DNA from 4 places in the Peribacillus simplex NBRC 15720 genome. Region 1 is predicted to be linked to each of the others. Evidence: riboswitches for the same ligand, from Rfam matches in the RefSeq annotation. Region 1 holds a riboswitch; each other region holds the start of a gene.

Region 1 (8,047 bases):
ACTTGAAGGCGTCCTTGGCTTTCAGCATGCAGATTCGATCGCATGTCCGCTAATAGATTTCCGCTCGCTACAATATAAGATCCGTTCCAAGGCACCCCATTCGAGTTGGTTGGCAGTCCGCCAAGACCGCTCACGAGCAAATGCTGGGGATTGATTCCACCCATGATCGCTGCCATAGCAGGATCCTTTGCGGCTTCAGCCTGATCTTCCGGAGAAGCGCCATCAAGCAATTGACTAATGAGCGAACAAAGCATTTCTACGTGTCCAATTTCCTCTGTACCAATATCCATCAGCATATCTTTGTATTTTTCTTCTCCACGGCAGTTAAAACCCTGAAAAAGATATTGCATCATGACAGTCATTTCCCCAAACTGTCCACCTAACACTTCCTGAATTTGACGGGCAAGCATCGGATCTGGTCGATCTACCTTAACTTCAAATTGCAATTCTTTTTGATGACGAAACATATAAACTCCTCCTTCTATTTTAGGTTATTTTTATGATCTAACGGTTTTTAATTACCCGCCTGTCCATGCTTGAAACTCGAATCCACAATAATTAGAAAAAATTTACATACCGTTAACAATGATCACTGAACTTATAAGCCAAGAGTTATCTTGGGACTATGAATGGCTCGATAAATAAGATTAAAAGGTCCATTTACCTGTCTATAACTTTACAATACAGGGTAAAGTAAAAAGAACCATATATAGGAAAATAAACCATATAAAAGAAACCTAAAAGGAGGATGGAAAATGGATTTTAAGCCCCGAAATCAAAAAGATCAATCTATTTCAGAATTACGTTATACTTATTCCGCTCGTAATCTATGGTCCGGTTTTCTATTTGGGATCGGATTGGTGGCATTCATCGATGAGGCCATCTTTCATCAACTATTACATTGGCACCATTTCTATGACAAGTCCACATCCAATATCGGGCTTGTCTCGGATGGATTATTTCATGCACTAAGCTGGTTCGCAACGGTCGGGTCTTTGTTCATGTTCGCTGATCTTCGTCGTCGAAAGGGATTATGGCTGAAAAGGTGGATAGGAGGAGTTTTGCTCGGGGCAGGTTCATTTCAATTATATGACGGGATAATTCAGCACAAACTCATGCGTCTCCATCAAATCCGTTACAATGTCGCCATTCTTCCATACGACTTGATTTGGAACATTGCAGCCACAATCATGATCTTGATTGGCATTACCCTCGTCATTCAAACAAGACGCAGCTTACTTAAAACGAAAGAAGACGCCCGCAATGAACAGTAATGGACATATTCATGATAATGGTTCTGGTTTTGAACCAATTTTATTGATTTTATTCACGCTTGTTATAGTGATTTATATCGCAGCTGTCGTAATTTCGAGCCGCCGCTATAAAAAATGGCCCTTATACCGTACTTTCTTTTGGATTCTTGGCACCATCTGTGCAGCCTCTGCAATTTCAGGCCCCATAGCCAATCGCGCGCATATGGACTTCACGGCGCATATGGTTGGTCATTTACTGCTTGGAATGATTGCACCCATCTTACTCGTGCTTGCTGCACCTATTACTCTTGCACTGCGAACACTTGATGTGCCATCAGCAAGACGCCTTTCACAGGTGTTGAAAAGTCGGCCGCTACGCATTTTAAGCAATCCTATCACTGCCTCCGTGCTTAATATTGGAGGGCTTTGGTTACTCTATACAACCGGTTTATTTGGGGTGATGCATCAGGACGCCCTTCTACATGCATTGGTGCATTTTCACGTGTTCATAGTGGGCTATCTATTCACTGCCTCGATGATTTATATGGACCCGACTCCCCACAGGTTCAGCTTCATGTTTCGATCTATCGTATTTACAATTTCACTGGCCGGCCATGATATCCTTTCTAAATATATTTTTGCTCACCCGCCAAGCGGGGTCACCAAGGAACAGGCGGAAAATGGCGGAATGTTAATGTACTATGCCGGTGATGCCATTGACGTGACACTTATCTGCATCCTTTGCTATCAATGGTTCAAAGCCACCCATCCTAAAGGCACCCTTGCCTTGTAGCAGGAACGGTTCTATGATTGCTTTGATAAACTCCTGTGTTTCTGTTTATTCGTCCAACATTTAGCTCATACTAATTTTTGATGAAAAAAATTCAGGATGGAGCTGAATGGAAAATGGAATTTGAAGCTAACAATTCTACTGAAAATGCTCTTCGTGATTATAAAGCTGGAATCGGTGCCTTTACGCATAAAATGCCAGATCTTGCTGAGAAATTCAATTCTTTTACGGAAGAGTGCTTTAAAGAAGGTCAATTATCCAGGAAAGAAAAACAGCTTATCGCACTAGGAATAAGCTTATATTCTCAAGATGAATACTGTATTATCTATCATACAAAAGGATGTCTTGATCAAGGATGCTCCGAACAAGAAATTCTTGAAGCAATTGGTGTGACAGCAGCATTTGGCGGAGGAGCAACCATGAGTCAGGCTGTAACCCTCGTCCAGGAATGCATCCAGGAAATAAATCAGATGAAACAGTAATAAAAAAGGGATAGGACAGTTTTAGTCCTACCCCTTTTTTTATGTTATTGACAAAGAAATCCATTTAGCATTCATGGCCAAAAAAGGCCTTGTCATTTAATGTGTGCTTTTAATGACTTATGTTGTTATTTCTTTGTGCGGGTGCATACGAATTCATCATTTGTTGCATATCCTGCTGTGCAAGCTGTGGAACTTGGTAGTAATGATGCTTGTTTTGATATAACGAAATCTCATATGCCATCTCAATGCAGTTCGGCACGGAATCTGCAAATACGCGGCGAACCACAGGATTCGTTATTTCAAGCGCTGACATCGCTTTCAAGGATGCTGCAGACTTAACAGCTCCAAGCATCATGCCTGAAATGCATTCATCCGTAATTTCCGAGACGGATTGCAAAGGTTTCTTTGGCTGTGTTGGAGTCAATCCATATATAAAATCGTTACCTTGATTCATTTTGTAGCTCTGGGTCGGTTTAGAAGGATCCTGGCCCGTTTGAAAGCACTCCAATGTAATATTATATTCATCTTGGATGAACTGATATTGGCGATCCAAAATATCCAGCAATTCCTGATCCTGTACATGCTGACGCAAAAGCATATAAGTGTTTAATGTACCAATCGTTCCCGATAACACTTCATGTACATCGAATACTTCGTGACCACCGTGATTCATTTGTGGAGGAATAGCACCCGTTTGCATGTTCTGGTGTACTTGACCTTGTTGATATTGATTTTGCATTGTATTCCCTCCTCGTTTTATCAATCATGCGAACAAGTTTAGTATGTTAAAACCCAACAGGATTATTCAATCTAAACTCTTCCAAGATGACCGATTAAGCTGCCTACATCATGTTTTCTGTATAAAAAAGCCGTGGCGCTTTAAACTATAAACACTTTTATATGTATGGGAGGATTTCTAATGACACACATAAATGCTTCTATTTGTATTGATGACACGGAAGAAAAAAAATCCATATCGTAACGTTTCAAGTTACTGACATGGATAGAAATGAAATGCTCTGTGATGAATGTTATCAAGAATTGCTACAAGAAATAAAAGGTAAAGTATCAAGCGGCATCTATATTTTCCAACTTTTCTTTAATTGAAGAGCTAAAGAATATCCCCTTAATCATGTTAACTTTGTGATTGACTCCAATATGATTAAGGGGTTAATTCAGATAATGAAAGGACGATTAAGGAATCACTACCATTGCAGACTTTCGATTAAGTAGCACTTTGTACATTGTTGACTATAATCATTTTTTACAAATTCATGATTACAATTCTCCCGAAAAATGTCCAGCTCTCTTTTCAGCTGTTCCAATTGAGTTTCCAACTGTTTCATTTCAACTTTTATCTGGATTACCCGATTCATCGAATTCTCCCTCTCGTCGGAATCATTGATAGATTTCCCCGTCCGTTTTCCTAAATTCATTCGCTTTTTCTTTAAGCCCTTCATCGATCACCGACTCAAAACCCAGACCCTTTTCCTTCGCCAAATCACGGATGTCCTGAGAGATTCTCATACTGCAGAATTTTGGTCCGCACATTGAACAGAAATGGGCTGTTTTGGCACCTTCAGCCGGAAGTGTTTCATCGTGATATTCGACCGCCCTTTCAGGATCGAGGGAAAGATTGAATTGATCTCTCCAACGAAATTCGAATCTAGCCTTAGAAAGCGCATCATCCCGTTTTCTTGCATGCGGATGGCCTTTAGCAAGGTCAGCTGCGTGGGCCGCAATTTTATAAGTAATGACCCCTACTCGAACATCCTCTTTATTCGGAAGTCCCAAATGCTCTTTCGGTGTCACATAACAAAGCATGGCAGTTCCAAACCATCCAATCATGGCAGCACCAATCGCAGAAGTGATATGATCGTATCCAGGAGCTATATCCGTTGTCAATGGTCCCAGGGTATAGAATGGTGCTTCTTGACAGACTTCCAGCTGCTTATCCATATTTTCTTTAATCAAATGCATCGGTACGTGACCGGGTCCCTCCACCATGACTTGAACATCATGCTTCCAAGCAATCTTCGTCAGTTCCCCAAGTGTTTCCAATTCAGCAAATTGTGCCTCATCGTTTGCATCTGCAATGGATCCCGGACGGAGGCCGTCACCTAATGAGAAAGAGACATCATACGCCTTCATGATTTCACAAATCTCTTCAAAGTGAGTATAGAGAAAACTTTCTTGGTGGTGGGCCAAGCACCATTGTGCCATGATGGAGCCCCCTCGGGAAACAATTCCAGTAACTCGCTTTGCTGTCATGGGGATGTATCGCAAAAGCACACCAGCGTGTATTGTGAAGTAATCGACACCTTGCTCAGCCTGCTCGATTAATGTATCCCGGAAAACTTCCCAATTTAAATCTTCCGCTACTCCATTCACTTTTTCCAATGCTTGATATATCGGAACCGTCCCAACCGGAACAGGTGAATTCCTGATAATCCATTCCCGGGTCGTGTGAATATTCTTTCCGGTGGAAAGATCCATTATATTGTCTGCACCCCATCGTGTAGCCCAAGTCATTTTCTCCACTTCAGCTTCGATCGATGAACTAACAGCGGAATTTCCAATATTCGCATTTATTTTCACGTGAAAATTACGTCCGATGATCATAGGCTCACTTTCAGGATGGTTAATATTTGCCGGAATGATCGCACGCCCGCTAGCCACCTCTTCTCTTACAAACTCAGGTGCCACATTTTCCCTGATCGAAATGAACTCCATTTCTGGAGTAATGATACCTTTACGGGCATAATGGAGCTGGGTTACGTTTTGTCCTTTCACTGCACGCAATGGTTTTCTTTTCAATCCCGGAAAAACTTCGGCATTGGATTGTGATTCCACTTTTTTATACCCATTATCTTCGGGCTTTATTTCACGGCCTTCATACTCTTCAACATCTTCCCGTTCCAGAACCCAACTGCGTCTAATCGGGGCAAGACCTTTATGAATATCAATGGGATATTCTGAATCCGTATAAAAACCGCTTGTGTCATATACTCGTAAAGGAGGATTATCCTCTTCACCGAATGCCCCTGTAGTGGGACTTAGCTTAATTTCACGCATAGGTACTTTAATATCAGGTCTAGATCCCTCAACATACACTTTTTTACTCCCGGCAAAACTGGACATAATTGAAACGTTCATGTCATTTACTGAATTACTCATCATGATTTCATTTCTCCTTTTTAAGTTCATTTAAAAAGGACAAAATCCAATCCATTTCGCACGAAAAAGCCGGATCTCATATTTAAGACCCGGCTAACGTTAGTATGACTACAAAAATGACCAATTGAAATGTCATTGTTTAGTAGATTCTAACTTCCCCACGCTGGTATGAACCAGATCAGGTCCTGAGGGTTAAGAAGCTTAAGCGCTTCTCTCTCAGCCCAACTTTTATTGGACACCCCTAGTCTGAATTATTTAATTAATTACAGGGTAACTATATATCACCCTTTTCATTCTGTAAATACTTTGAAAGACCTAATATTGCCTTTACAACTCTCCAAAATTTGTTATTTGGAGGAGTACCGCCAATTAGTTCCCCAGGCTCTCAAGGATAGGGAAAAGCTCCTCTAAATGCTTGATTTCATAGGTTGGAAGCACTTCATTCCGTTGCTTATCATGGCGATTTATCCAGACCGACTTTATGCCTACCCGTGATGCCCCAAGGATATCAGTCATTAAATTATCGCCGACCATCAATACTTCATCCTTATCAAGCTCCATGATTTCCAAAGCATGCTCAAAAATGGAGGCATCTGGCTTACCTCGTCCAAATGCACCTGAAATCACGATTTGGTCGAAATAGGGAACCAGTTCAGGCGTAATTTCAAGTTTGGTATTTTGCAGTTCAGGAGATCCGTTCGTAAGCAATAGCAATTTGTACTTCCCTTTTAATTCATCCAGAACACGGAATGATTCTTCATAGATAAATGGCTTTTTGCGTCTCTCGGCCGGAAAACGTTCTGCCAGTTCAAGCCCAAATTCCGGGTCATCGATCCCTAATGCCATTAAACCTCTCGTCCACGCTTCTTTCCGATAAGCCGGTGCAATCCCAGCCATCTTCCGGAATTCATCATGATCATCCTGAAAATTCCCCCATAGTCCCTCAAATGGGTTGATTCCGATCATTTGAGTGAATGCATATGTATCGTAAGAAGAATAAAGCTCACGCGCTTCCTTTCGCACCGCTTCTTCAAACTCGTCGACATTCAGATCATATTTCTCCTTGGCCACTTCGCATGTGGCCACAAAAGCCTCTTTTACACTTTTCTGATCCCATAGTAATGTATCATCTAAATCAAAAAAAACTGCTTTAAGCAAAATGTCCACCCCTCTTTCCCTATTATTGAATTCGTAAAAATTACACTATTACAATAATAAACCACAACCAATAAAAAAAGAATAACTATTCGGAAAATGCCTTACTCTTTCTTAAAGTCAGCAAAATGACTCACTCTTTCTGGTGGGAAAGCCTATATTCTCCCCTCAGCATCTTTCAAATACATACGGCTTTCCATTACTGGCAATCTTGAATTTCGGACCGGTGAACCCCCGTCGGATCAGCTCCTTCCTTATATATACCATGAGGGCCGCATGACTCACGATCAGAACATCCCTTTCCCCCTTTGCAAAGACTTCATCCAATACTTTATTGATCCTTCGCTCTGCAATCTTAATTTCCGCCCTTGTCTGCTTGTTGAACACCGAGCAGCTGCGAATCCAGATGGCCCAAAGGATGAACGGCAGTTTCACCCTTCCTTTAAGAGGGGGAGAAGGTATTTCCCGCAGCTCCTCCATCCGATGAACCGTACCTGGATAGATATGTTCCGCTGTCTTGACAGCCCTCGACATATCACTGCAATAACATTCCTGCCATTCCTCTACGCCAAATAAAGTCGTTCCAAAAATAATATCCGCTGCATCATAGTCCTCAAACCATTGCTTCATATCATCCGCCGTCAAAGATCTCCCAGTAGGAAATTCATGTGCCACCTTAAAATGCCGTACCAAACCAATTTTCATATATTCTCCTTTTTATCTTTTAAAATATTCGTTTCTTTTTTGTAAAAGCCCTTATCAATATATTACCCTATGTAAAACTATATAATAAATGCAAGTTGAAACCAGAAAAACCTTACTGAGCTCTCTTTGACATTGTGTATGTTAAAAAAATTTCACGGTTTGTGTCACTGCTAGGCTTTGATTATGATAGCATCGAAAAAAGAGAAAGCATTTCGCCTTCTCCAGTCATGGTTTAATCTATGAATTGAAGTTCTGTTATTGTACATCTTTTCCTGAATTTATATTTCCCGCTCAAATCACTGAATTGATAATCATTGAGGGATTTCCCCAGTTGTTCCTTTAGCTTATCCACCGTGATGGTTTCCTCAACTGTCTCTTTCCAATTTTCATTTCCTATTAACTCTTTGAACGGAATGGTAGTCAGGACTTCATCATATATCTGGATGCTTTGATCGATGCCGAAGCTGCCATAGATACTGCCATTT
Region 2 (8,047 bases), 2.3 Mb from region 1:
GATGCTCGAAACGATGATGGTAACGCCTCTGGCGCTGGGTTACCTGATATACTTGATGAACCGATCGGAAATGCAATTCTTTACAGCGGGAAGCACTAGCTTGCTGTTGGTGGGCGGCGGGATTGTCACGGCGTTGCCTCTTTTATATTTTGCAAAAGGGGCGGAGAAGATCCCGTTATCGATGCTTGGCATTTTTCAGTATATCGCTCCGACCTTATCTTTATTGATCGGGGTATTCGTCTATCATGAAAGTTTTACCAAAGCACATCTTTTAGCCTTTTTGTTCATATGGTCAGCCTTGGCTGTTTATACACTATCCATAACGAAATGGGGTCAGGCAAGTGCCCGCAGGTTCAAAGGCAAAGGGAAAATTGGTGCGTGAATAAGAAAAAAATGCTTGGGAGATCTCTCCCCAAGCATTTTTTTATGCCGGTATTTAATAAAACGGTTTTACGGCATAGGGAAAATGCCGGGGTCATGAAAGGTAAATCTTCGGACCTATTTCAGAAACAATACAATTGGAAAGGCTGACAGGACTGTGATCGGGCTTTGCACGGGGGATATTTAATTGGAATTGTCTATAGAAGGAACTATCCAGGAAAATGATATGATCTGTCAGGAATGCCGATATGGTGGCGTTCGGCCTTCTATTGCTATTTAATTCATCGATGATTCCCTGTGAACTGGTAATCCCGATCCCATGGCCATAAAAGAGGTTTCTCCCTAATAATATGGCATTTTCACCTTGCCATTCAGGGGTTGCCTCGTCGTGATCAGGGTTTTTGAAGTAAACGCAATCACCTGGCAAATAATCCCTTCCTTGATGAATAATGAGAGCCATATTCTGTGGAGGGCGAAAGTCATATAAAAATAGGTCTGAAAAAAGATAGTCGAAATTCCTAGGGCCGATCAAATCCAAAATGGCCTTTAAAAAAGTGACGACTATCGCTGTCCCGCATTCGAAAGCATAAAGCCTTCCATTTATGAAAATGTCAACGAGTGCAGCATGAGGGAGAATCCCTGGCTGAAGTGTAAAGGTGCCATCCTTTGAAAGGCGCCAATATTGTTTATTGCATTCCGATTCCTCAAGTGTGGAAAATTCTGCATCACTTTTGTCCAAAGCATAAGCTGCCTCAATGACTCGGTTCCTCAGTTGTATCTCGAAATTAAACTCTCCAAAGTTCCGGTATTCAAAAACGTTAGAATCTTCCGCCAGCAATTGGAGAATTTCAAGCGATTTAGCAGATGCTATTCCTGGTTGGATTTGACTGACATCTAACCATTTGTGATTAATCTTTATCATGATCATATCCACCTTTTACTTATGAAATTAAGGGTTTATAAAACCAGTAAACAAAAATGTCTACAGGTAATGCTCATTATATGAATGCCAGCAAAGAAATGACTATTTGGAACGTGTCAGCCACCGTTGCAGCCAAGAATGATTGGAATGAAAAGCGGCAGTATTATTTTGCTTTCAATGATTTTCGTTCCAAGAGTTGTTTTGCTAGATATCATAAAGTGCAAGGAATACCTTTCCAATTAGTGAGAAGAAGCAAATTAGTATTCCTTTTTCCCTATGACTTGATATAATGAGAGAGAAAAGATCATATGTGCGAGAAATGTAGGGGGGCCAGTACTGCTGGCTGAGATTGCGTCCTTTAGATGCTGACTCTTTGAACCTGATCTGGATGATGCCAGCGGAGGGAACATATTATTACTGACTTTCTGTTTTGTATGTTAACGTCCGAATTCATCTTCGGGCGTTTTTTGCTTTTTTATCCAGTATTTGAATAGACCCTGGAGCCCCATTATGGTTCCGTCATATGGATCTTATATGATGTGTAGGAGGATAATAACTTGAATAAATTCTTACCACTGTTAACTTCGTTGTTCCTTTTGGCTGGATGCGGTGCAGGCGGAACTAATGAAAAAGAAGAAGCATCTAAAAATGAAGGAAATGAAGAATTAAAAAAGGTATCGGTCGTGCTTGATTGGACACCGAATACAAACCATACAGGATTGTATGTAGCCAAGGAAAAGGGTTATTTTAAAGAACAAGGTCTTGATGTAGAAATTATCATGCCAGGTGAAGCTGGAGCTGATAAGCTTGTCGCTTCAGGGAAATCTGAATTTGGCGTGAGTTACCAGGAGGGCATTACGCAGGCCCGCGTGCAAGGCGTACCGATTGTTTCGGTAGCTGCCGTCATCCAGCATAATACCTCTGGATTTGCTTCCCCTGAGGCAAAGAACATTAAAACTCCCAAGGATTTTGAAGGGAAAACGTATGGTGGCTGGGGGTCTCCAGTTGAAAAGGCCATTATAGATTCACTCATGAAAAAAGAGAATGCGGATGTAAATAAAGTGGACATAGTCAATACAGGAGACACGGATTTTTTCACTTCGGTTAAAAGGGATATTGATTTTGCCTGGATTTATTATGGATGGACAGGCATTGAGGCTGAGTTGCGAAATGAAAAGCTTAATATGGTTTACTTAACCGAATACTCTGATAAGCTTGATTACTATACGCCTGTTTTGACAACAAATGAAAAAATGATAAAAGAGGATCCCGAGACGGTTAAAGCATTCGTTCATGCAGCATCGAAAGGGTACCAGTTTGCGATTAAGAATCCTGATGATGCTGCAGACATGTTAATTAAGTCTGCACCGGATCTTGATGCAAAACTAGTGAAGAAAAGCCAGGAGTGGCTTGCAGCCAAGTATCAGGATGATGCTCCGCGATGGGGTGAACAAAAGCTTGAAATCTGGAAGAATTACAGTGATTGGATGACTGAAAATAAGCTTCTTGAAGGTGATTTCGATCCTGAAAAGGCATTTACCAATGAATTTTTACCAAAATAGGAGGAAATACAATGGCCAATTCATTAATTAGCATACAAATTATTCCTAAAGGGGAAAATGTCATCCCTATGGTGGATGAAGCAATCAAGATCATTGAAGAATCAGGTGTCAAGTATGAGGTTCACCCGCTTGAAACGACAATGGAGGGTGAGCTTTCCGAACTTTTTGCCGTGATAGAAAAAATGAATGTAAGAATGATTGAAATAGGATCACCGAATGTCATTTCCCAAGTGAAAATATTATATCAGCCAAGCGGGATTACGATGGATACGCTAACGGAGAAATATCGGGCATGATCGGAAGGGGAATTTGGAAGAAGGGGGCTCCCTTCTTTCTTTTATTATTGTTGCTGATAGTATGGGAGTCAGTGACAGTCTTATTGAAAGTTGAAGAATGGCTGCTTCCCGCTCCATCGGCCATTTTCATGGAAGGAATTGAGTCGTCCCGCAATCTTTACGGACACCTTATATCCACAACCGAGCTTGCGTTGTCGGGTTTTTTTATTGGAAGCTGCATCGGCTTATTAATCGCGGCAATCTTACACCTATTTCCAGGTGTGAAGGACGCGGTTTATCCTCTGCTCATACTATCACAAAATATACCTATCATAGTTTTGGCGCCGCTGTTGGTGATCTGGTTTGGCTTTGGCATGCTGCCTAAGTTAATAGTGATTTCGCTTGTTTGTTTTTTTCCGGTTGCGGTTGCATCATTGGACGGTTTTCGTCAGACACCATACGAACTTAAGCATTATTTCAAGATGATGGGAGCGGGAAAAAACCAGTTATTTTGGAAGCTGGAACTTCCTCACTCGATCCCGTTCATTTTCTCCGGCCTGAAAATTTCGGCCACCTATAGTGTAATGGGTGCGGTTATTTCGGAATGGCTTGGGGCAAAATCGGGGATTGGTGTTTATATGACTCTCGCTTCCTCTGCGTTCAGGACAGATCGGGTGTTTGTTGCCATTTTCATCATTATGGGAATGAGTCTGATCTTTTTTGGAATCATCACCTTCCTGGAGAAATACTTAGTTTCTTGGAAGAGAAAGGAGGGCGAAAAGGATGAAGCTGGAAATTAATGACGTCTCCTATTCTTTCGATGGTAAACAGAATATATTAGAGAATATGAATTTCCATGTGGGTGATGGGGAATTTGTCACGATCCTTGGGCCATCGGGCAGCGGTAAAAGTACATTGTTCCACTTGATCGGCGGTATTTTGAAGCCGGAACATGGCATCATTTCACTGGATGGTAAAAAGATAAATGGCTTAAAGGGCCATATCAGCTATATGCCTCAGCAGCCTTCTCTTTTACCTTGGAGAACTGTATTGGAAAATGTTTTGCTTGGAAGTGAACTTGCTGGGAGCAGAGATAAAGAAAAGGCAAAAACCCTTTTGATGAAAGCTGGATTAGAAGAGTACGAGAAAGCATATCCGCATGAATTATCTGGAGGCATGAAGCAAAGGGCCGCATTCATTCGGAGTATCTTAAGTCCACAGGACTTGATGTGCCTGGACGAACCCTTTTCTGCCTTGGATGAACTGACAAGATTGCAAATGCAAAAATGGCTGTTGTCGGTTTGGGAAGAAAATCGGAGGTCGGTACTTTTTGTTACTCATAGCATAGATGAAGCGGTTTTCCTATCAGATAGAATTTATGTGTTATCAGCAAAACCGGCTGCTGTCATCAAAGAAGTGGAAGTTCCATTTCCAAGGCCAAGAAGAGAAGAACAGCTTCTTAGTGATGAATTTTTTAATATGAAGAGAGAATTATATGCAGCACTAAAGCCAACTGTTTCTACTTAGGGGAGGCGATTAAACTTGAGAATCATCGACAGTCATATCCATTTGGATCGGTATGATGTTGTTAAGCGGAAGCAGATTCTGTCAGACATGGAAAAGGTTCATATTGAATCCTTGCTGACTGTTTCCATGAATTTGTCTTCTTCCATTAACAATTATCAGCTTTCACTCAAAGATTCACGAATTAAGCCTGCCTTTGGCTTTCATCCAGAGCAGCCCCTCCCGAGTGATGAAGAAGTGAACGAATTATTGAACTGGATGCGGGAACATTGTCAAGATATGGTTGCCATAGGTGAGGTTGGGCTGCCCTATTACTTAAGACAGGAAAATCCCGATATTGATAACTCAGCGTATATAGTGATACTGGAGAGGTTCATGACCTTAGCTAAAGAGGTTGAAAAGCCGGTTATCCTTCATGCCGTCCATGACGATGCACCTATCGTTTGCGACCTTTTGGATAAGCATCAAATCACAAAGGCACACTTTCATTGGTTTAAAGGCGATATCCGGACAGTCGAAAGAATGGCCGAAAAGGGCTACAGCATTTCGATTACACCTGATGTTTGTTATGAAAGGGAAATACAGGAATTAGTTTCGGCATATCCACTTAAGCTGATGATGATTGAAACGGATGGCCCATGGCCGTTTGAAGGGGTTTTCAATGGGAAATGGACTCATCCCGGCATGATGCATGACAGTGTGCGTCAAATTGCTTCGATTAAAGGATTGCCGATTGAGGATGTCTATGAAATCCTTTATCAAAATACGAAAGATTTTTATTATATATAAAGGTACCGGTTATCATACCCGGTACCTTTAGTTCGTTATAGAAAGGTCCTTTTAACCTTTTCCCAAAAGGAATTGTCTTTTAGCTTAACGGTCTTGATGACTTTACCGCTTAACCGGACCTTTACCTTTTCGACATGGTCGATGCTTAAGGCTTCATTGTCCATTCCGATGATCGGATAACTTGGTCCGTTTTGTTCAAGGTGGACTGTCAACGTCTTATCACCGCTTAGGATGAATGAGGAACCTAAGGTCCGATAGGTATTATTATTGATGGAAGCAAGCTCGCTCACTTGAAAGCAAGGGAGAAGGGGATCGACAACGGCCCCATTGACCGATTTATTATAGGCGGTGCTTCCTGTCGGAGTCGCAATGATGATTCCGTCCCCGCGAAAAGTTTCAAAATGGAGTTCATCAATGAAAATATCCATGATGAACGTTTTGGTGATGGAAGACCGGATACTGAGTTCATTAAGGGCATAAAAGGAGGGCTGATCGTCCAATTGGATATCGATGGTTGGATATTTACGCACCTCGATTTGCTCTCTTGTCATGGCATCGATCATTTTATCACTGTCTTCCAAGTGGAAATCGCAATACATATTCAAGTTACCTGTGGTGGAAATGCCTGCATATAAACAGTCATCCCTGAACCCGGTTTTACGGGCTGCCTGCAGGAATGTGCCGTCATCACCGATGCTTACGATGATGTTTGCTTTTGTGAAATCCTGGATGACTTCATACGAATGTTGCTTCGCCAAGTCTGACAAGTATTCAACCTTGCTAAGCATCTCTGCATTCGGTGCATGGAAAAAATAAATATTCCTTCGAGTGTTCATCATGTTACCCCCCTATTATGTATGGTGATGAAAGGGCTTTCCTTTCTTTTTGAGAAGGGAAAGCCCGCCAGTACTAAATGCAGCTGCTCATTTCGTACACTTTTATATGACATAGTTTATCATGGAATGACGCACTTTTGTTATTCGTTTGAGGAAGCAGTATCGAAAAGAAAGAATGATTAACTGGATAGCGAAGCAGTTCTTTTTAGGAAGTGAAAATAGAATGATGGTATAATTAATTCTCAATAAGGGCTCTTTCAATCCCTGCCATACAAAGGGTATATTACCAAATGGAGAATAGGGTTCGGATATATAAGAAAGTAGGTTATGTATATGAAAGTACATATCATTGCCCCGTATGAATCAATGATTCCAATTATAAAAGCGTGTGTGCCTCTTTATCCAGATTTAGAAATAGGGTATTCGATAGGCGACTTGGAAAAGGGTGTCGAACTTGCGAAAATGGAAGAGGAAAACGGAGCGGATGCCATAATCAGCAGGGGAGGAACGGCCAAGTTAATTAAGAGGTCCGTCAATATTCCAGTGATCGACATGCACCTTTCCGGTTATGATATGATTCGTTCCCTGACATTAGCCAGTGAGCTTAAAGATAAAACGGCCATCGTAGGATTTTCTAACATAACATCAGGCGCCCAATCGATTATCGACTTATTGGACCTTCCTTTACAGGTATATACGGTCCGTGAATCAAAAGATGTAGCTCCTCTCATTTTGACTTTGAAAAACGAGGGTTATAAACAGATCGTTGGTGATGTGATTACAATAAATACAACCATCTCTTATGGAATGAAAGGATTCCTCATTCAATCGGGAAAGGAATCAATCATAAGGGCCATCAATGATGCTAGGGAAATGATTACCTATCTTCAATACAAAAGCGACATCAATAGGATGTTTGAAAGGCTTTTAGTCAAAGAAGTCCATAATATCGTCATTTTAAATAGTGATAATCAAATCGTCTATGAGCATTTAACGGATTTTGACTCCAACCCATTGAGCGATGATCAATATAGAACCATGAATGGAGAAGTGAACGTAAGTAAGCAGCTTCATACCAGTTTTTCACAGGATGGCAGCAGTATAGAGGTGGACGGCTTTTGGCATGATGGTTTGTACTCGTCATATGGGGTTTATGTATTAGATGCGAGTCCTGTGAAACGATTCGATCAAAAAGGTGTGCAGATCAAGGCAGCTTCTATATCAGAACCGATTGCCATGGATACCGTTCTGATAAATAATGTAACAGCACTCTATAAGAACCATGAAATCATTCAATTAAAAGGAAATCGAGGGACGGGTAAAGAGTTTCTTGTAAATCAAATACATAATGAACAAACAAAAAATGGAAAGCTCCTTATAATTGATTTCGAAGAATTCAAGGAAGCCGATCTTAACAAGTTGCCTCTTGAGCATATCCGCACCATAACTTTGAAGAATATCGATTGTCTACAGGATTATGAACCATTAAGAGAATTTCTAAGCACTTGCTGCAGAAAAAATCTATCGATATTCATTGTATCAAATGTTCAAATCAACGAAGCCATTGCTGGAAATTTTGCAATAAACACGATTCATATGCAGGATTTATCGCAACGTAAGAGCGATATAGGAAACTTAACGAAATTCTTCTTATCCTATTATCATCAAACGTATGGAACGACAGCTATGAATATAAAAAGTGATGCCCTTGCTCTTCTGGAAGAGTATTCGTATCCTAACAACATCGACGATTTAAAA
Region 3 (8,047 bases), 590 kb from region 1:
AACCCTTGAACCGGCACAGCATACCTGCCCTTGGTTAAACATGACCCCATTCAAAGCTCCAGGGATGGCTTTTGAGAAATCCGCATCAGGTAGGATGATGTTTGGAGATTTCCCTCCAAGTTCCAATGTGACACGTTTCAATGAATATGAAGCGGAACGCATGATCAATTTTCCAACTTCGGTCGAACCGGTAAATGCAATTTTATTTACTTGCGGATGGTCGACAAGTGCTTGTCCAGCGGTTTCACCAAAACCGGGAACGATATTGACTACTCCATCAGGGAAACCGGCTTCAGCCAATAAATCAGCCAGGTAAAGAGCGGAAAGCGGTGTTTGCTCAGCAGGCTTTAATATGACCGTACAACCTGTAGCAAGTGCCGCTCCCAGTTTCCACATCGCCATAAGAAGCGGAAAGTTCCATGGGATGATTTGGCCTACAACACCAACAGCCTCGTGTTTCGTGTAGTTAAAGTAATTTCCGCTAACCGGAATGGTCTGTCCAACAATCTTGGTGGACCAGCCAGCAAAATATCTCATATGTTCTATAGCTAAAGGAATGTCGGCATTGGTAGTTTCACTGATTGGTTTACCATTATCCAACGTTTCCAATTGAGCAAGTTCAGTTTTATTTTCTTCCATTAAATCGGCAAGTTTATACATAAGCCTACTGCGTGCAGCTGCGCTCATTCTTGACCAAGGCCCCTCATCGAATGCTTTGCGTGCAGCTTTGACAGCTAAGTCGATATCCTCTTTATCAGCTTCATAAACATCGGCAAGTTTTTGTCCTGTAGCAGGATTAGGAGTGGAGAAGGTTTTTTTTGAAGCACTTTCTACAAACTGACCATTAATATAGAGCTTTTTTGGTCCTGTTAAAAATTTTTGCAGCTTTCCACTTACTTCTAACGTTAGATTTGTCATAATTACCCTCCTGAATTAAATGATTATCTTGGGCAAAACATGATGACTTATTGTTAACGCTATGATTTATGCCAATTTTTATGATAAATGAAAAAAAGGGAATATTCAATCTATAACATTCGACAGAATAACCAAGATTTCTTCATCATTTTAAAAATGAGATATTTTTTGTCATGACATGTGTAATTACTATAGCAAAAATGAAAGTTAATAGTTAAAATGAATAAGGATAAAATAACAAGAAGGTCTAAAGTTCTTCAGGAGGAATATATGGGAAATAATGCAAAAATGATATCGCAGCGTAAGTTACTTGGTGTTGCGGGTCTTGGATGGATGTTCGATGCACTTGATGTAGGTATGCTTTCTTTCATCATTGTTGCATTAAAACAGGAATGGAACTTAACCAGTGAGCAGGTTGGCTGGATTGGGAGCATAAACTCTATAGGAATGGCTGTTGGAGCAGTTTTCTTTGGTGCGATGGCCGACAGGGTAGGACGAAAGAATGTCTTTATTATTACATTATTATTGTTTTCAATCGCAAGTGGCCTTTCTGCAGCAGTCAGTACACTTAGCTTGTTCTTGATACTGCGATTTTTGATTGGAATGGGACTTGGAGGAGAACTTCCGGTTGCATCGACATTGGTCTCTGAAAGCGTTGAAGCGAGTAAAAGGGGAAGGGTCGTCGTCCTTCTTGAAAGTTTTTGGGCAGTTGGCTGGATTTTGGCAGCACTCATATCCTATTTCATCATTCCGGCTTATGGTTGGCGGGTTGCATTGTTATTGAGCGCAGTTCCAGCTTTATATGCGCTGTATCTGCGCTTGAAACTGCCGGATTCACCGAAGTATACGGAACTTGAAAAAAAGCAGAGACCATCTGTATTAAGCAATATGAAAAGTGTCTGGAAAAAGGAATACTCACGTCAGACCCTTGTATTGTGGATTCTATGGTTTTGCGTGGTCTTTTCTTATTACGGGATGTTTTTATGGCTGCCAAGTGTGATGGTCCTAAAAGGCTTCAGCATGATTCAAAGCTTTGAATATGTTTTGATCATGACGCTTGCACAGCTTCCGGGCTATTTTTCAGCTGCATGGCTGATAGAGAAGATGGGACGTAAATTCGTTTTGATCACATACTTAATTGGAACGGCCGTCAGTGCCTTTTTCTTTGGATCGGCAGAGGGGTTAGCACTGCTGATAGTTTCCGGGATGTTCCTATCTTTCTTCAACCTAGGGGCATGGGGTGCACTTTATGCGTATACACCTGAGCAGTATCCAACAGCAGTTCGTGGTACAGGTGCTGGGTTAGCTGCAGGGATCGGGAGGATTGGCGGTGTCCTGGGACCGTTGCTTGTAGGGTATTTAGTTGCCGCAGACACCCCGATTTCATCGATTTTCACCCTATTTACAATTGCTATTCTAGTGGGTGCAGTTGCCGTAGCTTTTGGCAAGGAAACAAAGAATACCGTTTTGACATAAACAAAAGGAAGGGGACTGTATTCAGTCCCCTTCCTTTTGTTTATTTAAAGTCTTTTATTATTTTTAAAAGGGATTCGGAGGCAGTCTTCGGACTATCTGCATTCATGATGGCCGAGACGACTGCGGTACCGGATAACCCGCTATTAGAAAGAGCGGAAATGTTATCGGCAGTGATACCCCCAATTGCTACGGCGGGAATTGATACGCTTCGACAAATTTCCTCCAGATCCCCAATTGCCATAAGAGTTGCATCTTTTTTGGTCTTGGTAGGGAAAACGGAACCGACTCCGACATAGTCTGCTCCATTTCGTTCAGCTTCGAGAGCTTCTTCAAGAGTGGAGACAGATACACCGACAATCATATCTTCAGGAACCATTTGTTTGACGACAGGCAGTGGAAGGTCATCTTGCCCAATATGAATTCCGTCCGCTGCAACCGCAAGTGCTATATCCACCCGGTCATTGATGATAAGGGGAATGGACAGCTCGTTCAATAACTGTTTTAATGCAGAAGCTTTTTTATAAAAGGAGAGTGAGGAATTATTTTTCTCTCTAAGTTGTACAATCGAGACTCCTCCTGAAACCGATTCTGCAATTATTTTGGTCAATTTTTCTAATGCTATGGACTCTTCAGTAACTAAATACAGACTTAAATCAATTTGGGACTTCTTCATTTATTTTCACCTCATGCATCCAGATTTCCTTATCCATTCTCGATATTGCATCGATTAATCGCACACGAAACGTCCCTGTTCCTTCATCTTTTTGAAGGTTTGCAGCAGCTAGTTCCCCTGAAATACTCATGGTTGAGATACCGGCAATTGCCGCAGAATAGAAATCATCAGTGACTCCGGAAAAAGTGCCGATTAGAGCAGTGGACATGCAACCGGTACCTGTAACATTTGTTAATAGGAGGTTCCCATTGTCGATGATGGACGTATGTTTTCCATCGCTGACCGCATCCCTAGCTCCGCTGACCACGACGATACTATTCAATTTATTTGCCGCTCGTGCAGCCAGCTCTGCATTGCTAATCGCAAGTTCCCCCGAATCCACCCCGCGTGTAACGGTATCCCCACCCATCAATGAAAGGATCTCACTCGCATTTCCGCGAATGATTTGGAAAGTAACCTTACTTAGGAGCTCTTTGACCTGCTCTGTACGATAGGAGGTGGCACCAACTCCAACCGGGTCCAAAATGACCGGGATATCCAGGGCATTTGCCGTCTTACCGGCAATCTCCATTGCTTCCAAGGCTTTATCATCGATCGTACCGAAATTCAGGACCAATGCATCTGCTAATTTGACCATATCCGCCACTTCTCTTGGGCTCGATGTCATTACTGGTGAACCACCGATGGCAAGGGTGGCATTTGCACAGTCGTTGACCGTAACAAAGTTGGTGATTTGGTGAACGAGTGGTTTTCTTTCTCTAACCTTCACGAATAAATCAGCTGCAGAAACCTTCATACTAAGTCACTCCGTTCTTTTTTTGAAAATGAATGAAAATGATGGACAGGTCCATGACCTTTACCAATTGAAAAGCTATTGCGTATCGCTTCAGAAATATAGGTCTTGGCCAGTTCGATCGACACTTGCAATGGCAGTCCGTTTGCCAGGTTTGATGTAATGGCGGATGATAGGGTACAGCCTGTACCATGAGTGTTTTTTGTATGAATGCGCTCTCCCCTGATCCAATGGAAGTCAGTCCCATCATAAAAAAGATCATTTGGATTTCCTGCTGCATGGCCTCCTTTAAGTAGAACGGCTTTGGGACCCATTTCTTGTATCGAAATGCATGCCCTGTAGAAATCTTGTTCCGTCCGAATCGACAAACCTGTAAGTACTTCCGCTTCCGGTACATTTGGGGTTACAAGTGTTGCAAGCGGAAGCAAATCCATTTTTAAGGCAGAGACAGCTTTTTCGTCGAGCAAATGGTGGCCGCTTTTGGAAATCATGACAGGGTCAAGGATAACGATGGCAGGCATGAAGGTTTTAAGGGACGCAGCGACTGTTTCCACTATTTCTTTTGATCCAAGCATGCCTATTTTTACTGCATCGACAGGAATATCTTCAAAGATAGCAGCAATTTGATCTGATATGATAGCTGTTTCAATTGGCTGTACTGAACGGACTTCCATTGTATTTTGTGCGGTTACGGCTGTGATGGCAGACATCCCAAAGACACCATGTGCAGAAAATGTTTTTAGATCCGCTTGTATTCCAGCACCGCCCCCTGAATCAGAGCCTGCGATGGTTAATGCTGTTTTCATAAAAAAACCCCTTCATATAATTATTTTTTAGAAGTATTTTAAGTAATATGAAAGCTAAAATCGCACCTGCGAATGAACTGAGCATAAAAGCCGGTAAAAAACCAAAAAGAGCAGCTTTTTCTCCCAATAGGAGGATGGCAAGTGGATAACAGGCTAGGGAACCGAGAATGCCGGTCCCGATCACTTCCCCTAAGCAAGCGAATTTTAAGCTTTGTGTTTTTCGATAAAGGATGGCAGCCAAAAGTGCACCGATCATGCTGCCGGGAAAGGCGAAAATTGAACCGGTACCAGACATGTTTCTAATGATGGATACTAAAAAGGCTTGAGTCACAGCATAAGCAGGCCCTAATAGAACGGCAGTCAGGACATTTGCCAGATGCTGAATAGGAAAGACCTTTGCAAATCCTGCAGGGATGAAAATAAATGAACTGGTCAGCGTCGTTATAGCCGTGATCATTGCAGTCAACGTCAGTTTCTTGATAGGATTTATCATCATGTCAACGACCTACAGTGGCCAATCCTGCTCATTTTGAACCATATCCCAGAATAAATATTCATATCGGGAAGTAACCAAAAAGTGCTTTTCTAATCTAAGAAGTTCCTTTTCTGGCATCCCTTCCGTCAATTCTTCCAACAAAGCGATCAGCCACTTGTGTGCTTCCCCGAATTCAGGAGATGAATAGGACCTTATCCAATCTGCATAGCGATTGTTCTCCAATGCTGCTCCATTTTGTTCTTTTAATAGCAAACCGATTTCATAATAATCCCAAGCGCAAGGCAGGAGACAGGCGATCAAGTCTGCCAAAGTCCCATGCTGAGCTGCATTTAGCATGTAACCTGTATAGGCTAGAGTGGTTGGAGTAGGTTCTGTATCTTCCAATTCCTTGGAACTGATCCCGAATTCGGAGGCATAATGCCGATGAATATCCATTTCCACTTGAAGGGTTTCATTTAAAATACTCGCAAACTTTGCCATGGTTTCGATGTTATGAGCTTTGATGACACCTAAAGCAAAGAGCTTGGAATAATCCATGAGATAGATATAGTCCTGCTTCAGGTAATAGGCAAATTTCTTTTCAGGAAGAGTGCCGTTTCCAATTGCCTGGACAAAGGGATGTGAATGGTTCCTTTTCCAAATCTCTTTTGCCCGTGCATGCAGTCTATCACTGAATGTTTCTAATTTAGTATTCTCCATTGTTCATCCTCCTTTAGAATGGATCCCCTTGTAAATAAAAAAACCCGTTCCTGAATACGGAACGGGGTAGATGGATATAGCCTGTAAATGGACGATATCATCCACTTCCCTCCGCCGGTATGAGCCGGTTCAGGTTCAAAGGGTCCGGAACTAATTCCATCTCAGTCTTAAAAAAAGACTCCCCTAGTGGTGTGAATTGTATGTAATTACTGACATCATATCAGAAAGACAAGAAAATGCAACCCGTATTTGAAAGAGCAATCACTTTATGTCCAGGAAAAAAGGGAGAACCAGGTAATTGACTTTTGATGATTATTAGGATAAAATCATGTCTACATCATTTATATATCGAATTCTTATCCAGAGAGGTGGAGGGACTTGGCCCAATGAAACCTCGGCAGCGGACCCGTTTTGGGAACTGTGCTAAATCCAACAAGCGTATGCTTGGAAGATAAGAAGAGCCGTACGGACACTGTCAGCCTCTTCTTGAATTAGAAGGGGCTTTTATTTTTGGGAAATAACGTTTAGTGACATAATAGAAAAGGTATATATAATTTGGTGAAAATCAAACAAGTTGATAAAGTTTAGCTATCTAGAAGCAGGCTCTAGGATGACTAGGAAAGGAGCCATTTACATGGCAGAATTATTTAAGAGGATTGAACAGAGGAAGGCAAAGCTTATTGAAGAGTTATTGGCTAATGGAGTATACAAAACCTCTGATGAAAGGCACCTTTATGATGCCCCATTAAAAGTACTTGAAGATGAATATAAGATTGTTATAAATAGACCTAATAACGAGTCACCTTCTGAATGGATGACATAGTAAGTGATGGACTATATTTTGGGTTCTTTGATAAGGGATATGATGTAAGCATTCGCAGTCTACACTAGTGGGTGCTTTTTTTGCGTTTAATAGAAAATGACATAAAATATACATAATTAAAGAATAAAATAGGTTATTTGTCACATTTATCCTATAAAATAACACATTTAATTTCTGAAAAATAGTTGATTTTAACTAGTAGTTTCATTATGATGAAAGTGTAAAAATATTGAATAAATGGGAGGTGACTATATAATGCCTTGCCGTAAGGTAACTATAGAAAAAGTAGAAGAGAAGAGACAAGAAATGATCAAATTGGCAGCAATTTACGGCCTAACAAGTCTGCTAACTGTTCAAGCCAGTCAAGAATTGGATACGCTATTAAATGCGTTAACAAGTAAAAGAGATTCTGAATATTTTTCCCTCCAGAAAGCATATAGGTATTTTTAAATTAGCCAATTCGACCTCGATTAATCTGAAAAAGCTACTGCTCAAGGCAATAGCTCTAAAGAATTATATTAAATATCGACACGTTTACCAAGAATGATCAAATCCCTCTCAATGCCATCCAGCTCGGCAACTTGAGGTAAATGTGCCCATTCTTCAAACCCGAACTTTGAAAAAAGCTTAAGGCTTGGTATATTGTGAGCGAAAATGAAACCCAATAGAGTCTTAACACCTAATTTTGGACTCAATTCAATTGCCTTTTGAATCGAAATTTGACCGATTCCTTTTCCCCGGAAATAATCATCAATATAAATGCTGATTTCGGCAGTGGAATTATAGGCCGGTCGGCCATAAAAGGATTGAAAGCTCATCCATCCAGCAGTTTTCCCTTCTATAGTAATGATATATAGCGGTCTACTTTCTGAATGATGTTCCTCAAACCATTTAACCCTCGATTGGACGGATACAGGTTCCGTATCTGCCGTGACCATTCTTGAAGCAATTGTCGAATTATATATTTCAACAATTCTGGGTAGATCAGATAGTTCTGCCTCACTAAACTCTATGTGTTCTTCCATGATTAAAACTCCTAACTATCATTTATTCAATCTCCAGAATGAAGGGAAATCCCGTTTTTTGTTAAGGGACGGTGAATGACACCCAATCCATTGAAAGTTTTATATTATCATACACGCTTAACTCTTTATCTGACAATTCTTTTTTTATGTTAAGACTGCAGATTTTTTGGGTATGTAAAAGATTAAATGCTTCTAGTAAAAAGACAAGAGGAGAACCAAATGAAAAAATTGGCAGGTTTATTGATTATAGTACTAGTTATATGTTTTGCTGCATATGAATTTCAGGCCTCGGAGTCGGAGGATGTGCAAAGGGTGATGGCTTTTGGAGATTCATTAAC
Region 4 (8,047 bases), 1.6 Mb from region 1:
TAACAGTCCTTCTGGAAGTGAAAGGGTTAGGGGATTTTCTTCCCGTATATGCAGGTAATTTGGATATAATGACGGCTTCAGCTGTAAAAGTAGGGGAAGAGATCGCTAAAAGCCAATTCGAACATTATGTTTGAAAAAGGTAATCGGAACTGTAAAGGTGGGGTTCATTTGCGTAAAGATGTATTGGTGACTGAAGTTGCATTGCGGGATGGGAGCCATGTAGTGGCGCATCAATTCACCGTCGATCAAGTAAAGAACATGACTGGGAAACTTAGTGCTGCTGGTGTCCCTTATATTGAAGTGTCGCATGGAGATGGTCTGGGCGGATCATCCTTACAATATGGTTTTTCAAAAGTGAATGATATTGAATTGGTGGAAGCCGCTGTTGAAGCTGCAGGCCAATCGGTTATATCAGTACTTTTAATCCCTGGTATAGGGACAATCGACCAATTAAGAGAAGCCGCTCTCGTTGGGGCGAAAATGGCGCGGATTGCAACCCACGTAACGGAAGCGGATGTCTCAAAGCAACATCTGGAAGCTGCGAAACATCTCGGTATGGAAGCAATCGGGTTTTTAATGATGTCTCACATGGCATCACCGGAAAAACTTCTTGAACAAGCCATTTTAATGGAATCCTATGGAGCGGATGCTGTGTATGTTGTTGATTCAGCAGGATCATTTTTGCCCCAAGATGTGAAGACGCGGATCCGGTTATTAAGATCAAATCTGAATATCGATATTGGTTTTCATGCTCACAATAACCTATCGCTCGCTGTGGCAAATTCACTTATGGCAATTGAAGAAGGGGCGAATAGAATCGATGGCAGCATCCGCTGTCTCGGTGCAGGTGCTGGTAATACCCAGACGGAAGTGCTTGTTGCCGTTCTGGATAGGATGGGTATCCGTACCGAAATTGACTTATATAAAATGCTAGATCTTTCGGAGGAAGTTGGAAATACAATCATGCCCAAGCCCCAGGAAATAACAGACTCGAGTTTAATCATGGGTTATAGTGGCGTGTACTCCAGCTTCTTATTACATGCAAATAAAGCGGCGAAAAAGTATGGAGTTAACGCCCGGGATATTTTGATGGAGCTGGGTCGACAAAAAGTGGTTGGTGGTCAGGAAGATACCATAATTGAAGTAGCTGAGCAAATGGCGTTTCAGAAAGAAGGGACTTTAAGATGAAACTAGATCAACTAGCAAAACGGGTAGCCGAATCACAAAAAAATGGTCGTGAAATGGATAAGCTTACATTATCCAATCCTGAACTAACAGTAAATCAAGCATATGAAATTCAGAAGTTGAGCATAAATGAGACGATCACTGGTGATAACAGATTCATCGGGTGGAAGATGGGCTTGACCAGCAAAGCCAAACAACAGCAAGTAGGGGTAGAAGAAGCGATCTATGGCAGGTTGACATCTGCAATGGAACTAACAAAACCAGTATTAAAAGTTGGGGAATTCATTCATCCGAGAGTGGAACCCGAATTTGCTTTTTTGTTCAAGGACGAACTGAAAGGTGCAAATATAACGGCAAAAGATGTCTGGCCGGCTGTAGAATGTGTATTTCTAGCATTAGAAGTTATTGACAGCCGTTATAAAAATTTTTCTTTTACACTTACCGATGTAGTAGCGGATAACGCATCCTCAGCCAAAATCCTGCTTAGCAATCAAGCTTATTCTCCATATCACACGGACTGGGCTCAAGCAGAAGTTAAGCTTTATCAAAATGGTGAAATGCAAAAGAGGGGTCTTGGTGAAGCTGTACTCGATCATCCGATTCATTCGATAGTGGAACTTGTAAAAATGATTAGCCGTGAAGGACTTTCCATTCAGGCAGGAATGATTGTTTTAGTAGGCGGAATTACTGATGCCGTTTCCATACAGGCAAACGATGAAATAATAGCAGATTACGGTGAACTAGGGAAACTGACATTACATGTTATATCGTGAAATATTGCAAAGAGGAGGGAATTAATTGCGTGAAGTTAATGCTTCGGAAGTGGTAGGTAATAGTAAATTTGGCCGTTTTCATATAATGGTCTTTATGTGGTGTTTGTTTGCAATTACCTTCGATGGATTTGATATAGCCATGTACGGAGTAGGTTTGCCTCTGATGATGGAGGAATGGAACTTGACGCCAGTCGAAGCTGGCGGAATAGCAAGTTATTCATTGTTCGGAATGATGGTAGGAGCCCTCATTTTTGCACCTCTGGCGGATAAAATAGGGCGAAAAAAAGTGCTTGCCATTTGTATATGTATATTCAGTGTTTTTACATTACTTTCAAGTTTTGCCCCGAATCCTGCCTTTTTCTCGGTTATGCGATTTATAGCAGCCTTGGGAATGGGAGGATTAATGCCAAACGTTATCTCCTTAATGGCGGAATACTCACCCAAAAAGAATAAGGTTCTCATTGTGACCACGATGTACTGTGGTTATTCTATCGGAAGCATACTTGCTTCATTAATTGGAATGTATGTGATGGAACAAATGAGTTGGAGGGTTTTGTATTGGATAGGGGCGCTTCCCTTACTGGCACTGCCATTCTTCATGAAGCAATTTCCTGAATCGCTTTCCTATTATGTTATTCGAAAACAAGGAGCAAAGCTTGCTGGAATTCTGAATCGCATTGATCCAGACGGCGACTATAAAGAGTCGGACGATTATGAGTTTGCCAAAGTCCAAGAAAGGGCAAAGGGCTTTCCAGTCAAGAAACTCTTTGAAAATAAGCGTACTCTTAGCACATTTGCGTTTTGGGTAGCTGCCTTTAATTGCTTACTTATGGTATATGGACTCAATACATGGTTACCCAAAATCATGCAGCAGTCCGGATACGGCCTTTCATCCAGTTTATCTTTCAATCTTATATCGGGAATAGGACAAATTGGCGGATCGATAATTGGAGGATACTTAGTTGGGAAAATAGGCCATAGAAGAGTACTTGTATCCCTCTGTGCCATAGGTACGGTCTGTTTTGTAATATTAGGATTGACCTCAAATGTCGTAGCATTATATATTCTGATCGCTTTTGGAGGTGCCTGTACAGTTGGCACGATGAATTTGGCCAATACGTATATATCCGAGTATTATCCGCGGGAGATAAGGTCCACCGGGATAGGTTGGGCCTTGGCTTTTGGTAGAATTGGAGCGATTGTTGCCCCAACATTAATAGGATTATTGCTGGCTGCAAACTATTCACCACAAAATGCATTCATGGCCTTCACAGTTCCGAGCATAATGGCTGCCTTGGCGTTACTCGTTGTGAAAGAGAGGTATGGCAGCTATGATAAACCACAGATTGAGGAAAAAATAAAACTAAAAGCAACATCGAATGTATAATATTGTTCTTTAGTAGATTGCCTATATGTCAGCGGACGGTCATGCAGACTATTCCCTGACATATAGGCAATTTTTTAGTAAATAAAAGAATTCACGAGTAAACATGCTGAATTCACGAGTAAAACGGCTAAACTCACGAGTAAAGCAGCTGAATTCACTAGTAAACTGGCGAAACTCGAGAGTAAACTGGCCGATCTCACGAGTAAAGCAGCTAAATTCACTAGTAAAACAATTAATGAACTCCCATTTTATAGTATTTGATTGGAAAGTTATGTATAGTTAGTAATATATTAAAATTGAATATTCTAAAAAAACAAGGAGCGGTGTTATGAGTTTAACAATCAATGATTTGTTCATCGGACAGGTTGCTAGTATGCAAAGGACATTTAATGAATCTGACGTAAAATTATGTAATGAATTAACAAAAGATTACAGTCCGATTTATCAAGTGAATAAAGAAGCATGGAAAAGTAATTTCAGCAAGCCGATTGTACCTGGTTTGTTAACGGAAGGCCTTATCACTCAAGTGATCAGTGAAAAACTCCCTGGTAGTGCGTTGTATACTTTTACAAAACATCAATTGTATTGCGCCAGGTCCTGCTGATACGCCCCTATTTCAAGAAATAGGCTCTTATAATGAAGGTATAGCAGGCGCCTTGGAAAAAGCGATTCCATTCCGCCGGCTAGCACAACCAGAGGATATTGCCAGTGCTGTTGCCTATTTCGTTTCGGAAGATGCAGGGTATATTACGGGGCAAACTCTTTCCGTAAATGGTGGATTAACAATGGTTTAAGCGATCATGGTAAGGTGGTAATGCAAGATTGAAAGGCTAGTAAACCTAAAGCATTAGGTCGAAAACTTTTTCTAATACGTTTGACAATTGGATTTATCGTGTTAATATAAAGGCAAATGAAATTTAATATACAATTTGTACCACTAGGGGTGCTTTATAGGTAAAAGTTGATTTTGCCGCAGAAGCTGAGATTAGAGTAAGACTTTAAGACCCTTAGAACCTGATCTGGTTTATACCAGCGTAGGGAAGTGGGGTCTGGAACAATACGTTTCTGTATTATTTCAAGTACAACCACTTTCTTTACGTTTAAGAAAGTGGTTTTTTGTTTGCAAAAAAAGGGGTGATAAAAGTTTTTTTCCGTAACATTCATTGAAAAATAGAATTTGGAGGTAATGGGCATGAAGTTTTCAGAGGAAATTCGTCAGGAAGTTGATCACATTTGGGAAGCTAGTTTTAATCACCCGTTTGTTGCAGGTATAGGAGATGGCACATTGCCATTGGAGTGTTTTCGTTTTTATGTCATGCAAGATGCCTATTATTTATCTCATTTTGCTAGAGTTCAAGCCTTAGGGGCAGTCAAAGCTACAGATTTACATACAACAAGCAGGCTTGCCGGCCATGCACAAGGAACATATGAAGCGGAGTTGAAGCTTCATGAGAATTTTTCTGAGAGATTAGGCATCACAAAAGAAGAAAGGGAAAATTTCAAACCTGCCCCGACCGCTTATGCCTATACTTCCCATATGTATCGTGCGGCTTATTCGGGACATTTAGGAGATGTTATTGCAGCTATCTTGCCGTGTTACTGGCTCTATTATGAAATAGGTGAAAAGCTGCAAGGGTGCTTACCCGATGAGCCGATTTATCAAGAATGGATAGCGGCTTACGGAGGAGAGTGGTTCCGCACTTTGGTGGAAGAACAAATTGCGAGGCTTGATGAGATTGCTGAAAAAGTAACAGACGAAGATAAGGAGAGAATGAAAGAGCATTTTATCCTTAGCAGCCAATATGAATACTCATTTTGGGAAATGGCTTATCGTTTAGAGACATGGCCTGTGCATAAGGAAACACTAGAAGTATAAAGGAGAATGAAACAATGAAAAAAGGATTGAAATTAACGGATATATTAGTCACGATCGTGATTGCGGTAGCATTTGGAATCGTTTATATCCTTTGGGGTTCGATTTATTATTCCGTTAAACCATTAGGATTACATCTGGATCAACTTATTTATGGAATGTGGTTTATAGCTGGCCCCGTCGCCTTTTTAATTTTACGGAAACCAGGTGTGGCACTTTTGGCAGAGATAGCTGCAGCTTCCGGAGAATTCTTTCTAGGTTCACCATGGGGGCTGACCGTATTGTTATATGGGGTGGTCCAAGGTTTGTTCGCGGAACTGGTGTTCATGGCGTTCAAATATAAAAAATTCAATTTGTCGGTGGCCGTTTTAGCTGCGATAGCTTCCTGCCTGGCATCAGTCATCATGGATTTTGCTTATGGGGAAATAGGTGCTCTCTCTCTTTGGAATTTATCGTTATTCATGATAGCGAGGTTTGTGGGTTCCATATTCTTTGCAGGTGTGACTGCCTATTATTTAGTTAAAGTACTGGAAGCAACAGGAGTAACTAATCTTGTTCGTCCGGTTTCAAGTAAAGATTATGCAGAACTGGATCAAAAGTAGAGGTTGAAGGCCATGGAGCGAATCGTTTCTGTTGAGAAGTTAAGAATGAAATTTCCCGGTGATGAATCTTTGATATTCAAGGACCTATCCATATCGTTTGATAAAGGAGAAAAAGTGCTATTGTTGGGACCATCAGGATGTGGTAAGTCCACTCTTTTGCAAGTGTTAAGCGGATTGATTCCGAATTCCTTCGAAGTCCCGATGAAAGCGGAGGAATTGAAATGCCCTTCTTCATGGGGATATGTTTTTCAAGACCCTGATAGTCAGTTTTGCATGCCATTTGCCGATGAGGAAATTGCCTTCGTCCTTGAGAATCTTTCCGTCCCTAAAGAAGAAATGAAAGAGAAGATCCAAAATCATATCCGTAATGTAGGATTGAACCTAGGTCATACAAGTATAGAAACATTATCAGGCGGGATGAAACAGCGTCTAGCAATCGCTTCAGTATTAGCCCTTGAACCAGAAGTACTATTTTTAGATGAACCAACTGCCATGCTTGATCCGGAAGGGACAAAAGCAATCTGGGACTTGTTGAAGGAAGTCGGACGAGACAAAACGGTTATTATCGTCGAGCATAAAATTGACCATGTTTTAGAATTCATTGAACGAATCGTGCTTTTTAACGGTGAAGGTCAAATCATAGCTGATGGTGCAAGAGACACCATTCTTTCACTATATAAAAATGAAATGAAAGAACATGGAATTTGGTTCCCTGGTGTTTGGGATGAATATATACATGAGAATGCACCCATTCGGGAACACCAATTTACAGATGGTTTACCCCTTATGCATGTGCAAGGATTTAGCGGTTTTCGGAATAAAGAGGAAAAAATCAAGGTTGAAGAGCTGAAGGTCCATTCAGGGGAATGGATTGTAATAAGGGGAGAAAATGGCGCGGGGAAGAGTACACTTTTGCATGCACTGATGCAGTTCATAAAAACGAATGGTAAGTATGAATTAATGGGGACCCCCATTAAAAGGGTGAAAAATCCAACGGATCATATGACGTTTGTCTTTCAAAATCCTGAGTTTCAGTTCGTTGCAAATACTGTATATGAAGAGATTGCTTATTCATTGCGAATTGACAAAAGGCCGCAACAAGAAATAGATGAAAGAGTCCGCTCATTGCTTAAAGTGTTCCGCCTGGAGGCACATCGGGATAAACATCCATTTCAATTATCAATGGGTCAAAAGCGTCGCTTAAGCGTAGCCGCCTCAATCGTAATAGAAAAAAAAATCATTCTCCTGGATGAGCCAACCTTTGGCCAAGATTCGAAAAATACCTTTGCATTACTGGAATGGTTTGAGGAATATCGAAGGCGCGGAATAACAGTGATCATGGTAACTCATGACGATCATATTTCAAAAAACTTTGCAACCAGGATCTGGACGGTTAAGGACGGAAACGTAATAAGTGATGAAAACATCGAGCAAGCCGGATTTTTGGAGACCAAAGTTTTATCACTATAAAAGGAGTGTCATGTAGATGAATGTTTCAAATGCAGAAACATGGCTCCATAGAATTAATCCAAGCCTTAAACTTGGTGTACTGATTGTATTATGCATCGTGGCGTTATTCATTCATGACCTGAATTATATGATGAATATCACTATTGGCGTATTACTTTTATTTTTGTTTTTTACCGGGCATTCGATAAAACGCATCTTACTTTTGTCGATTCCCTTTTGCTTCATTTTTATATCGACCTCTTCCGCAATGATTTTATTCGGGCAAGGTGAGACGCTTTGGTTTGAGTGGGGCCTAATATCGATTACGGAGGAAAGTTTCATGAGGGGATTACTGGTAGGCTTTCGAGCTTTGTTCTTTGCGGCCCTTGGTTTAACTTTTTCCTTAACGACTAGACCAGTGAACTTGTTTTATTCCTTAATGCAGCAAGTAAAGCTTAAACCGAAATATGCCTATAGTTTCATGGCGGCATTAAGGCTGATTCCCATCATGATGGAGGAGTTCCAAACGATACGAAACGCGATGAAGGTACGCGGTTTCGAAAGGGGAAAAGGGATAAGATCGGTATATTTTAAAATGAAAGCCTATTCCATCCCATTGTTATCCGGAAGCATCAGACGTGCTCACCGAATCGCGGTTGCGATGGAGGCAAAGCGATTTACAGACACTCGGGATCGAACATACTATTATGAATTTGGTTTTTCTAAAATGGACCATGGTTTCATTCTGTATTTTATCATCCTGCTGTTGGCCGGCTTT

What was found. Region 1 has a riboswitch for thiamine pyrophosphate ahead of thiC (phosphomethylpyrimidine synthase ThiC). Riboswitches for the same ligand answer to the same signal wherever they lie in the genome.
Region 2: another riboswitch for thiamine pyrophosphate. It lies ahead of BS1321_RS19655 (ABC transporter substrate-binding protein); the one in region 1 lies ahead of thiC (phosphomethylpyrimidine synthase ThiC).
Region 3: another riboswitch for thiamine pyrophosphate. It lies ahead of tenA (thiaminase II); the one in region 1 lies ahead of thiC (phosphomethylpyrimidine synthase ThiC).
Region 4: another riboswitch for thiamine pyrophosphate. It lies ahead of tenA (thiaminase II); the one in region 1 lies ahead of thiC (phosphomethylpyrimidine synthase ThiC).

What each region holds. Positions count from the first base shown of each region.
Region 1 covers NZ_CP017704.1:1,796,403-1,804,449, forward strand. The annotation lists gene BS1321_RS08455 (manganese catalase) at 1-467, opposite strand, end outside; gene BS1321_RS08460 (DUF2243 domain-containing protein) at 756-1,274, shown strand; gene BS1321_RS08465 (cytochrome c oxidase assembly protein) at 1,264-2,046, shown strand; gene BS1321_RS08470 (carboxymuconolactone decarboxylase family protein) at 2,160-2,525, shown strand; gene BS1321_RS08475 (spore coat protein) at 2,635-3,264, opposite strand; gene BS1321_RS27445 (hypothetical protein) at 3,731-3,901, opposite strand; gene thiC (phosphomethylpyrimidine synthase ThiC) at 3,924-5,705, opposite strand; TPP riboswitch at 5,841-5,955, opposite strand; gene BS1321_RS08485 (HAD family hydrolase) at 6,072-6,860, opposite strand; gene BS1321_RS08490 (histidine phosphatase family protein) at 7,026-7,562, opposite strand; gene BS1321_RS08495 (hypothetical protein) at 7,795-8,047, opposite strand, start outside.
Region 2 covers NZ_CP017704.1:4,069,881-4,077,927, forward strand. The annotation lists gene rarD (EamA family transporter RarD) at 1-382, shown strand, start outside; gene BS1321_RS19650 (protein-glutamine gamma-glutamyltransferase) at 476-1,303, opposite strand; TPP riboswitch at 1,617-1,726, shown strand; gene BS1321_RS19655 (ABC transporter substrate-binding protein) at 1,861-2,865, shown strand; gene BS1321_RS19660 (thiamine-binding protein) at 2,877-3,161, shown strand; gene BS1321_RS19665 (ABC transporter permease) at 3,158-3,940, shown strand; gene BS1321_RS19670 (ABC transporter ATP-binding protein) at 3,924-4,667, shown strand; gene BS1321_RS19675 (TatD family hydrolase) at 4,683-5,453, shown strand; gene BS1321_RS19680 (NAD kinase) at 5,489-6,289, opposite strand; gene BS1321_RS19685 (sigma-54-dependent transcriptional regulator) at 6,623-8,047, shown strand, end outside.
Region 3 covers NZ_CP017704.1:1,208,935-1,216,981, reverse strand. The annotation lists gene BS1321_RS05665 (aldehyde dehydrogenase family protein) at 1-918, opposite strand, end outside; gene BS1321_RS05660 (MFS transporter) at 1,189-2,394, shown strand; gene thiE (thiamine phosphate synthase) at 2,435-3,067, opposite strand; gene thiM (hydroxyethylthiazole kinase) at 3,048-3,863, opposite strand; gene thiD (bifunctional hydroxymethylpyrimidine kinase/phosphomethylpyrimidine kinase) at 3,860-4,666, opposite strand; gene thiW (energy coupling factor transporter S component ThiW) at 4,635-5,162, opposite strand; gene tenA (thiaminase II) at 5,172-5,861, opposite strand; TPP riboswitch at 5,951-6,056, opposite strand; SAM riboswitch class I at 6,215-6,319, shown strand; gene BS1321_RS05630 (Fur-regulated basic protein FbpA) at 6,496-6,684, shown strand; gene BS1321_RS05625 (aspartyl-phosphate phosphatase Spo0E family protein) at 6,940-7,134, shown strand; gene BS1321_RS05620 (GNAT family N-acetyltransferase) at 7,203-7,709, opposite strand; gene BS1321_RS05615 (GDSL-type esterase/lipase family protein) at 7,929-8,047, shown strand, end outside.
Region 4 covers NZ_CP017704.1:162,628-170,674, reverse strand. The annotation lists gene BS1321_RS00840 (acetaldehyde dehydrogenase (acetylating)) at 1-134, shown strand, start outside; gene dmpG (4-hydroxy-2-oxovalerate aldolase) at 169-1,188, shown strand; gene BS1321_RS00830 (2-keto-4-pentenoate hydratase) at 1,185-1,958, shown strand; gene BS1321_RS00825 (MFS transporter) at 1,984-3,345, shown strand; gene BS1321_RS27240 (hotdog family protein) at 3,674-3,949, shown strand; gene BS1321_RS00820 (SDR family NAD(P)-dependent oxidoreductase) at 3,879-4,139, shown strand; TPP riboswitch at 4,275-4,403, shown strand; gene tenA (thiaminase II) at 4,538-5,221, shown strand; gene BS1321_RS00810 (ECF transporter S component) at 5,236-5,820, shown strand; gene BS1321_RS00805 (ABC transporter ATP-binding protein) at 5,833-7,290, shown strand; gene BS1321_RS00800 (energy-coupling factor transporter transmembrane component T family protein) at 7,307-8,047, shown strand, end outside.